Regions from separate parts of the Pseudomonas sp. MWU12-2319 genome, predicted to be linked through region 1. Evidence: predicted binding sites of a transcription regulator. Region 1 holds the regulator's gene; each other region holds the start of a gene.

The links. The regulator sigma-54, encoded in region 1, starts transcription at its own class of promoters, with help from an activator protein. The targets are predictions, from matches to a motif close to ANTGGCATNNANNTTGCTNT.
Region 2: a site for sigma-54 is predicted at 1,356-1,375, ahead of M5C01_RS00410 (sigma 54-interacting transcriptional regulator). Genes of this name have one in related genera too.
Region 3: a site for sigma-54 is predicted at 1,426-1,445, ahead of M5C01_RS01690 (CmpA/NrtA family ABC transporter substrate-binding protein). Genes of this name have one in related genera too.

The regions. Positions count from the first base shown of each region.
Region 1 covers NZ_JALJES010000011.1:133,325-136,529, reverse strand. The annotation lists gene lptB (LPS export ABC transporter ATP-binding protein) at 1-603, shown strand, start outside; gene M5C01_RS19000 (RNA polymerase factor sigma-54) at 791-2,287, shown strand; gene raiA (ribosome-associated translation inhibitor RaiA) at 2,366-2,671, shown strand; gene ptsN (PTS IIA-like nitrogen regulatory protein PtsN) at 2,681-3,145, shown strand; gene rapZ (RNase adapter RapZ) at 3,148-3,205, shown strand, end outside.
Region 2 covers NZ_JALJES010000001.1:106,109-109,313, forward strand. The annotation lists gene M5C01_RS00410 (sigma 54-interacting transcriptional regulator) at 15-1,334, opposite strand; gene M5C01_RS00415 (MBL fold metallo-hydrolase) at 1,703-2,587, shown strand; gene M5C01_RS00420 (FAD/NAD(P)-binding oxidoreductase) at 2,604-3,205, shown strand, end outside.
Region 3 covers NZ_JALJES010000001.1:420,003-423,207, forward strand. The annotation lists gene M5C01_RS01685 (sulfite reductase subunit alpha) at 1-1,291, shown strand, start outside; gene M5C01_RS01690 (CmpA/NrtA family ABC transporter substrate-binding protein) at 1,489-2,682, shown strand; gene M5C01_RS01695 (ANTAR domain-containing protein) at 2,698-3,205, shown strand, end outside.

The DNA of each region.
Region 1 (3,205 bases):
AAGACCACCTGCTTCTACATGATCGTCGGCCTGGTCCAGGCCGACCAGGGTCGCGTACTGATCGACGACCAGGATGTCAGCCACCAGCCGATGCACGGCCGCGCGCGCGCCGGGATCGGCTATCTGCCCCAGGAAGCGTCGATTTTCCGCAAGCTGTCGGTGGCGGACAACATCATGGCGATCCTCGAGACCCGCAAGGAGCTCGACAAGAACAGCCGCCGCAAGGAGCTGGAAAGCCTGTTGCAGGAATTCCACATCAGCCACATTCGCGACAACCTCGGCATGAGCCTGTCCGGTGGTGAACGGCGCCGGGTGGAAATCGCCCGCGCCCTGGCCACCGCGCCGAAATTCATCCTGCTCGACGAGCCCTTCGCCGGGGTCGATCCGATTTCCGTTGGCGATATCAAACAGATCATCCATCACCTCAAGGCCAAGGGCATCGGCGTACTGATCACCGACCACAACGTCCGCGAGACCCTGGACATCTGCGAAACGGCCTATATCGTCAATGATGGACAGCTGATCGCCGAAGGCGATTCGGCCACTATCCTGGCCAACGAACTGGTCAAGGAAGTCTACCTGGGCCATGAGTTCCGCCTGTAAACATCGAGGTAACGGATCAACCGCCAGAGCGCTCCCTGTTCAATAAAAACCACAAGATTTTTATTGCTACAGCGCTCTAGGCAAAGGCTCGGGTTTCAGGCATATAATTTGCTTATGTTTGGCGCCCCGGCGCCCTGTAGAGTGGATGGCGCATGCGCGCCGGCGAATAAGGTGTTAAGCCCCTGCCATGAAACCATCGCTAGTCCTGAGAATGGGCCAGCAGCTGACGATGACACCGCAGCTGCAACAGGCCATCCGCCTGCTCCAATTGTCGACCCTGGACCTTCAGCAGGAAATCCAGGAGGCCCTGGAGTCCAATCCGATGCTCGAACGCCAGGAAGAAGGCGACGACTTCGACAATACCGACCCGTTGGCCGACAACGCCGAGCACAAACCCAACACTGAAATCCAGGAACCCTCCTTCCAGCAGGAAACCGCCCCGACGGTGGACAACCTCGAGGAAGGCGACTGGAACGAGCGCATTCCCAACGAACTGCCCGTCGACACCGCCTGGGAAGATGTCTACCAGACCAGCGCCAGCAGCCTGCCAAGCAACGATGACGACGAGTGGGACTTCACCACCCGTACCTCGGCCGGCGAGAGCCTGCAGAGCCATCTGCTCTGGCAACTGAACCTGGCGCCGATGTCCGACACCGATCGGCTGATCGCCGTGACCCTGATCGACTGCATCAACAATCAGGGCTACCTGGACGAAACCCTCGAGGAAATCCTCGACGCCTTCGACCCGGAGCTGGATATCGAGCTGGACGAGATCGAAGCGGTACTGCATCGCATCCAGCAATTCGAACCGGCCGGCATCGGCGCGCGCAACCTCGGCGAATGCCTGCTGCTGCAATTGCGTCAGCTGCCAGCGCGCACGCCCTGGCTGGCCGAAGCCCAGCGCCTGGTCAGCGACTACATCGACCTGCTCGGCAGCCGCGACTACAGCCAACTGATGCGGCGCATGAAGCTCAAGGAAGACGAGCTGCGCCAGGTCATCGAGTTGGTCCAGAGCCTCAATCCGCGCCCGGGCTCGCAAATCGAGTCCAGCGAAGCCGAATACGTCGTCCCCGACGTGATCGTGCGCAAGGACAACGAGCGCTGGCTGGTGGAACTGAACCAGGAATCGGTGCCGCGCCTGCGGGTCAATCCGCAGTACGCCGGTTTTGTCCGCCGCGCCGACACCAGCGCCGACAACACCTTCATGCGCAACCAGTTGCAGGAAGCCCGCTGGTTCATCAAGAGCCTGCAGAGCCGCAACGAAACCCTGATGAAGGTCGCCACCCAGATCGTCGAGCACCAGCGCGGCTTCCTGGAATACGGTGACGAGGCGATGAAGCCGCTGGTCCTGCATGACATCGCCGAAGCGGTGGGCATGCACGAGTCGACGATTTCCCGGGTGACCACGCAAAAATTCATGCATACCCCCCGCGGTATCTATGAACTGAAATACTTTTTCTCCAGCCACGTCAGCACCTCCGAAGGCGGCGAATGCTCGTCCACGGCGATCCGCGCGATCATCAAGAAACTGGTTGCAGCGGAAAATCAGAAAAAGCCGTTGAGTGACAGCAAGATCGCTGGTTTACTGGAGGCACAAGGCATTCAGGTGGCCCGTCGTACTGTCGCCAAATACCGTGAGTCCCTGGGGATAGCCCCCTCTAGCGAACGGAAGCGACTGATGTAGTGGACGGGCCCCGTTACAGCGTTCCAGTGGTGGGCAATCGCCTACCGCTTTATGCACTGGCAACGAAGGAGAAGCTGTATGCAAGTCAATATCAGTGGACACCAGCTGGAAGTGACCGAACCCCTGCGTGCTTACATCGGCGAGAAACTCGACCGACTGGAGCGTCATTTCGACAAGATCACCAACGTACAGGTGACCATGGCCGTCGAAAAACTGAAGCAGAAAATCGAAGCCACCTTGCATATCCACGGCGGTGAAGTGGTCGCCAACGCCGAGCATGACGACATGTATGCGGCGATCGACCTGCTCACCGACAAGTTGGACCGACAACTGAAAAAGCATAAGGAAAAGAACCTGCACCTGCTCCAAGGTACAGGTCGCTGATACCCATCCATGATCCGACTTGAAAGCATCCTGACCCCCGGCCGTTCTTTGGTGAACGTGCCGGGCGGCAGTAAAAAGAAAGCCCTCGAGCAAATTGCCAACCTGATCAGCCACGAAGTTCCTTACCTGGCCATGCAGGATGTCTTCGACAGCCTGATCGCCCGGGAGAAACTCGGCTCGACCGGTTTCGGCAATGGCATTGCCATCCCGCACTGCCGCCTGAAGGGTTGCGTGGCGCCCATCAGCGCCCTGATGCACCTGGACGCCCCTATCGATTTCGACGCCATCGACGGCGCGCCGGTTGACCTGCTGTTCGTCCTGCTGGTCCCGGAAGCCGCCACCGATGCCCACCTGGAACTGCTTCGGCAGATTGCCAGCATGCTCGACCGCAAGGACGTACGCGACAAACTGCGTGCGGCAACCTCCAACCAGGCCCTGTACCAGGTAGTCCTGGACGAGCAGAGCGGTCACTGACCATGCGCTTGATCATCGTCAGCGGCCGCTCCGGCTCGGGTAAAAGTACCGCCCTCGATG
Region 2 (3,205 bases), on a different contig from region 1:
ACGGCTTCCGCACCTCAGGCCTTCCCTTCCAGCGCCTGCAAGCGCCGATACAAGGTGCGTTCGCTCATCCCCAGGGTTTTCGCCAGTTCGCTGCGCGAGCCATCGAACATCGCCAGGGCGTGGGCCAATTGCTCCAACTCGTTGCGCCCACGCCGTCGCTGGGGTGCCGCCGACGCGGTTTCACGCCTCAGTTCGGCGGGCAGATCGGCCAGCCGGATCACCCCATCGTCGGTAAACAGCCGGGCCCGCTCCAGCACATTGCGCAGTTCGCGGATATTGCCCGGCCAGTCATGCAGCCCCAGGGCCTTCATCGCCGGCGGGTCGATACGCGGCACCGCCGTCGGCGCCAGGCGTTGCAACAGGCTGTCGATCAGCAACGGCAGGTCGTCGCCGCGCTCGCGCAAGGCCGGCAGGCGAATCGGAAAGGCGCTGATACGGTAGAACAGGTCCTGGCGAAAACTCCCGGCCGCGACCATATCCTTGAGCGGCTTGTGGGTCGCGCAGACCAGGCGGAAGTCCGAGTGCACGGTACGCAGGCTGCCCACCGGGCGAAAGCTGCCGGACTCGATCAGGCGCAGCAACTTGACCTGCATCGCCAACGGCACCTCACCGATCTCGTCGAGAAACAGCGTGCCGCCATGGGCCGCCTCGGCCAGGCCGATCTTGCGCTGCACGGCGCCGGTGAAGGCGCCCTTTTCGTAACCGAAGAGCTCGCTCTCCAACAGGGTTTCGGTCAGGCCGGTGCAGTCGACCACCACCAGCGGCCCGCCGGCCCGTGGACTGCCCTCGTGGAGGGCGCGGGCAAAGAGTTCCTTGCCGGTACCGGACTCGCCTTGCAGCAACACCGGAATCGGCGACGGCGCCGCCCGTTGCAAGGCACTCAAGGCCTCCTTGAACGGTGCCGAGCGACCCACCAGGCCCTGATGCTGCGGCTGGGCCGAGGCCACGGTGACGGTATTCAAGCGTTCGACATAACCCACCACTTCGCCCTGCGCGTCCAGCAACGGCCGCAGTTCCACGTCGACATGCTCGGGGCCACGGGGCGTGTGGTGAATATGCAGGACCCGCTCGGGCAAGCGGCTTTCATGGGCCTTGCGCATGGGGCAATGCTCGCCGGCCTGGTCGCAGGGCACCGCGAACTGATGGGAGACCCGAAAGCATTTCGCGCCGACATGGGGACGCCCCTCTACCCCGAACTGACGCTGGTAGGCGGTGTTGGCGGCGACGATGTTGTAGTCGGTGTCGAGGACGATGGTCGGCTGGAGGTCGTGTTCCAGATAGGACACCAGGGCCCGCATATCGGCTCGGGCAAGATCGGTGGCAAGGATGGTCATGGCAACTCCCGGGTGGAGGCAGGAGCTTAATCCATGCCAATGCTTTCTGCCATTAGCTGCCATCAACTGCCAGAATGACTGCCAATTTATCTGCCAAATACCTCTAAATCAGAAAACGTCGGCGAATAGGTTGATATAAATCAGCAAACACAGCAGAAAATAAAAAACTCAGCTTGGCATGCTTATTGAACTCTTTGTCAGACAGGACCGGGACATTGAACACACCGCCTAACCTGTAGGAGCAGGGCTTGTCGGATCGCCGCACCGCCGCGAAGGGGCCCCTGAGAACGCTAAAAGCTTCGCGGGCAAGCCCTGCTCCTACAGGACCGTGTGAACCCCATCCCCGCCGATGACACCAGGAGTACGCAATGACCTTTGGCGACAAGCTAGCCGTAGAAGCCTTTTTCGATCCCGATACCTGGACCATCAGCTACCTGGTGCTGGACACCAGTACCCGCTGCTGCGCACTGATCGACAGCGTGCTCGACTACGACCCCAAGTCCGGGCGCACCCGCACGGCATCAGCCGATCGCCTGGTCGCCAGGATCCACGAACTGGACGCCCGGGTGGAATGGATCCTGGAAACCCACGTCCACGCCGACCACCTCTCGGCGGCGGCCTACCTGAAGGAACAACTCGGCGCCAAGGTCGCCATCGGCAGCCATATCACCGTGGTCCAGCAGGTATTCGGCGAGCTTTTCAATGCCGGCAGCGACTTCCAGCGCGACGGCAGCCAGTTCGACGTGCTGCTGGGGGACAATGCCGAATTCAGCATAGGTACCCTGAAGGCCCGCGCCCTGCACACGCCAGGACATACCCCGGCCTGCATGAGCTACCTGATCGAGTCCGGCGACGAACGGGTCGCCTTTGTCGGCGACACCCTGTTCATGCCCGACTACGGCACCGCCCGCTGCGACTTCCCCGGCGCCGACGCACGCACCCTCTATCGCTCGATCCGCCAACTGCTGGCGCTGCCACCCCAGACCCGGCTGTTCATGTGCCACGACTACCTGCCGGGCGGTCGCGAGCTGCGCTACATGACCACCGTCGCCGAACAGCGCGCGGACAATATCCATATCCATGAGGGCATCGACGAAGACAGTTTCGTCAGCATGCGCGAGGCCCGCGACGCCACCCTCGATATGCCGGTGCTGATGCTGCCGGCGGTGCAGGTCAACATGCGCAGCGGCCACCTGCCCGAGCCGGAAGCCAACGGCGTGCGCTACCTGAAGATCCCGCTCAATGCCCTCTGAACCAGGACCCGACACCATGTCTTCGACTGCCGTTTCCCATCACCAGATCCTGATCGTCGGCGCCGGCGCGGCCGGTATCGCCGTGGCCGCCAGCCTGCTGGCCCGGGCGCCGGACCTGGATATCGCGATCATCGACCCGGCCGACACCCATTATTACCAACCCGGCTGGACCCTGGTAGGCGCCGGGGTGTTTCGTCCCGAGTCGACCGCCCGGCCCATGGCGTCACTGATTCCCCGTGGCGTGCGCTGGATCAAGGCGGCGGTCAGCGCCTTCGGCCCCCACGGCCACGAAGTGGTGCTCACCGACCAGAGCCGGGTCGGCTACGAACAGTTGATCGTCTGCCCCGGCCTGAAACTCGACTGGGCGGCCATCGACGGGCTCGAAGAGACTCTCGGGCGCAATGGCGTGACTTCCAACTATCGCTACGACCTCGCGCCCTACACCTGGAAACTGGTGCAGGAACTCAAGGAGGGCGAGGCCCTGTTCAGCCAGCCGCCAATGCCGATCAAATGTGCCGGTGCGCCGCAGAAAGCCCTGTATCTGTCCTGCGATCACTGGCTCGGGAGCGGACGCCTGGAGCGGATCAACGCGCGTTTCTTCAACGCCGGCGCCGTGCT
Region 3 (3,205 bases), on a different contig from region 1:
GAGCGAACTCGGCGCCGAACGCCTGCTGCCGCGCCTGGAGTGCGAGCAGGATGCCCAGCAAGCCGTCGAACCCTGGCTCACAACCCTGTGCACGGCGCTCAGCGGCCCGTCCGCGCCCCCGACCATAGTCGCCAACGCTGTCACACAACCCGCCCTGACCGACATCGCCAGCCCCTACAGCCGCCATCACCCCTTGCACGCCCGCCTCCTGCACAACCAGGTGCTCAATGCCCCCGGCGCGGAAAAGGAAACCCGCCATCTGGTGTTCGACCTCGGCGACCAGGACTTTCCCTACCAGGCCGGCGATGCCCTCGGCGTCTGGCCGAGCAATTGTCCGGAGTCGGTCGACAAGCTGCTGGATATCCTGCAACTGGACGGCAACAGCGGGGTCACGCTCAAGGACAAGGCGCCAATGGCGTTGCGCGAAGCCCTGCTCGATCACCTGGATATCACCCGGATCACCCCGGAGATTTTGCGCCGGGTCTGCGGGCTCTGCCCCAGTCCCTGGCTGGACGAATTGCAGGAGGAAGCCAACCAGGCCCGGCTCAAGGATTGGCTCTGGGGCCGGCAACTACTGGACCTGCTGCACGAATTCCCCATCAGCCTCGGCGCCAGCCAGTTGCTCAGCCTGCTCAAGCCCTTGCAGCCACGGCTGTATTCGATCTCCTCCAGTGCGAAAGTCACCCCGGCGCAAGTGCACCTGACGGTTTCCACCGTGCGCTACCGGCATCGCGAACAGATCCGTGGCGGGGTCTGTTCGAGCTTTCTCGCCGACCGCGCCACCAGCACCGGCGTGCGCTTGTTTATCCAGCGCACCACGCACTTCCGGGTCCCGCAAGATCCGCGCACGCCGATGATCATGATCGGCCCCGGCACCGGCATCGCGCCGTTTCGCGCCTTCCTGCAGGAACGCCAGGCCCAGGGCGCCGAGGGCAGGAACTGGCTGTTTTTCGGCGAACAACGCGCCGCCAGCGACTTCTACTACCGCGAGGAACTGGAGGCCTGGCTGCGCAGCGGTCACCTGAGCCGCCTGGACACCGCCTTCTCCCGTGACCAGACTGAAAAGATCTACGTGCAGCAGCGCATGCTCGAAGCCGGCGCGCAGCTCTGGAGCTGGCTGGAGCAAGGGGCCAGCGTCTATGTCTGTGGCGATGCCAGCCGCATGGCCAAGGATGTCGATGCCGCGCTGAAGAAAATCGTCCAGGTCCACGGCCGGATGAGCGCTGGTGCGGCGGGACTGTATGTCAGTGCCATGAGCAAGGATCGACGCTATCTGCGTGATGTCTATTGAGTGAGCGGAATATTCAATACACCGCAAAACTGTAGGAGCCGGGCTTGCCCGCGAAGCTTCTGGCGGTCTCGCGGGCCCTTTCGCTGGCAAGCCATGCTCCTACAGGGGAGCGTGTTCGGCCTTGACCGACGGCTATCGGCATAACTATTGCTCCGCCTTGTGACAGGCGTCAGCCCCACAGCTTCAGGAATCACCGCATGCACAACGATTTGGCAAGGTCACCATTGGCCTGGGTAGCGGGCAGCGATGCCCCGGAAAAGAACGTGCTCAACCTCGGCTATATGCCCTTGAGCGACAGCGCCTCCCTGGTGGTCGCGGCCACCCAGGGCTTCGCCCAACCCTATGGCCTGACGCTGAATCTGCAGCGCCAGAACTCCTGGGCCGGCCTGAGCAACAAGCTGGTCAGCGGCGAACTGGATGCCGCCCATGGCCTGTACGGCATGATCTACGCCATCCAACTGGGCATCAGCGGCACACCGGCCACCGACATGGCGGTGCTGATGGGCCTGAACCAGAACGGCCAGAGCATCAACCTCTCGCAACCGCTCAAGAACGCCGGCGTCACCAGCGCCCAGGCCCTGCAACAGCGTGCCCGCAACGGCCAGGCCAAACTGACCTTCGCCCAGACCTACCCCACCGGCACCCACGCCATGTGGTTGTATTACTGGCTGGCCAGCCAGGGCATCCACCCGCTGGAAGACGTCAACAGTGTGGTGGTACCGCCACCGCAAATGCTCGAACACCTGCAAGCCGGACGCATCGACGGCTTCTGTGTCGGCGAACCCTGGGCCGCCCATGCCATCGAGCAGGGCCAGGGCTTTACCCTGACCACCAGCCAGGCGATCTGGCCGGACCATCCGGAAAAGGTCCTGGCCTGTACCCGCGCCTTCGTCGAGGAATACCCCAACACCGCGCAAGCCCTGGTGATGGCGATCCTGGAAGCCAGCCGTTTTATCGAAGAGAGCCAGGAAAACCTGCGCAGCACCGCGCAATTGCTCAGCGGCAGCGACTACCTCGACGCGCCCCTGGCGAGCATCGAGCCACGTCTGCTCGGTCGCTACGACGACGGCCTCGGCCGGCACTGGCAAGATCCCCATGCCCTGACCTTCCATGACCGTGGCGCGGCCAACTACCCGTACCTCTCCGACGGCATGTGGTTCATGACCCAGTTCCGCCGCTGGGGCCTGCTGCGCGAGGCGCCGGATTACCTGGGCGTGGCCAGCCAGGTCCAGCAACTCGACCTCTACCGCCGCGCCGCGAACGCCCTGGACATTCCCATGCCCGGCACCCCGATGCGCAGCAGCCGACTGCTCGACGGCCAGGTCTGGGACGGTTCCGACCCAGAGGCCTACGCCCGTGGTTTTGCCCTGCATGCCCTCAATGATCACTGACAGGAGCTGGCCGTCATGCTGAAAATCCTGCTGATCAACGACACCTCGAAAAAGCTCGGGCGCCTGCGCACGGCCTTGAGCGAAGCCGGTTTCGAGGTGGTCGACGAATCCGGCCTGACCATCGACCTGCCCGCGCGGGTCGAGGCGGTGCGCCCGGATGTGCTGCTGATCGACACCGACTCCCCCAGCCGTGACGTGCTCGAACAGGTGGTGCTGCTGAGCCGCGATCAACCGCGACCGATCGTCATGTTTACCGACGAACACGACCCCGCCGTGATGCGCCAGGCGATCAAGGCCGGGGTCAGCGCCTATATCGTCGAAGGCATCCAGTCCCAGCGCCTGCAGCCGATCATGGACGTGGCCATGGCCCGCTTCGAAAGCGACCAGCATCTGCGCGCGCAGTTGCAGGCCCGCGACCAGCAGATCGCCGAACGCAAGCGCATCGAGATGGCCAAGGGGCTGCTGATGAAGATGAAGGGCTGCGACGAGGCCGCCGCCCATACCCTGATGCGCCGCCAGGCCA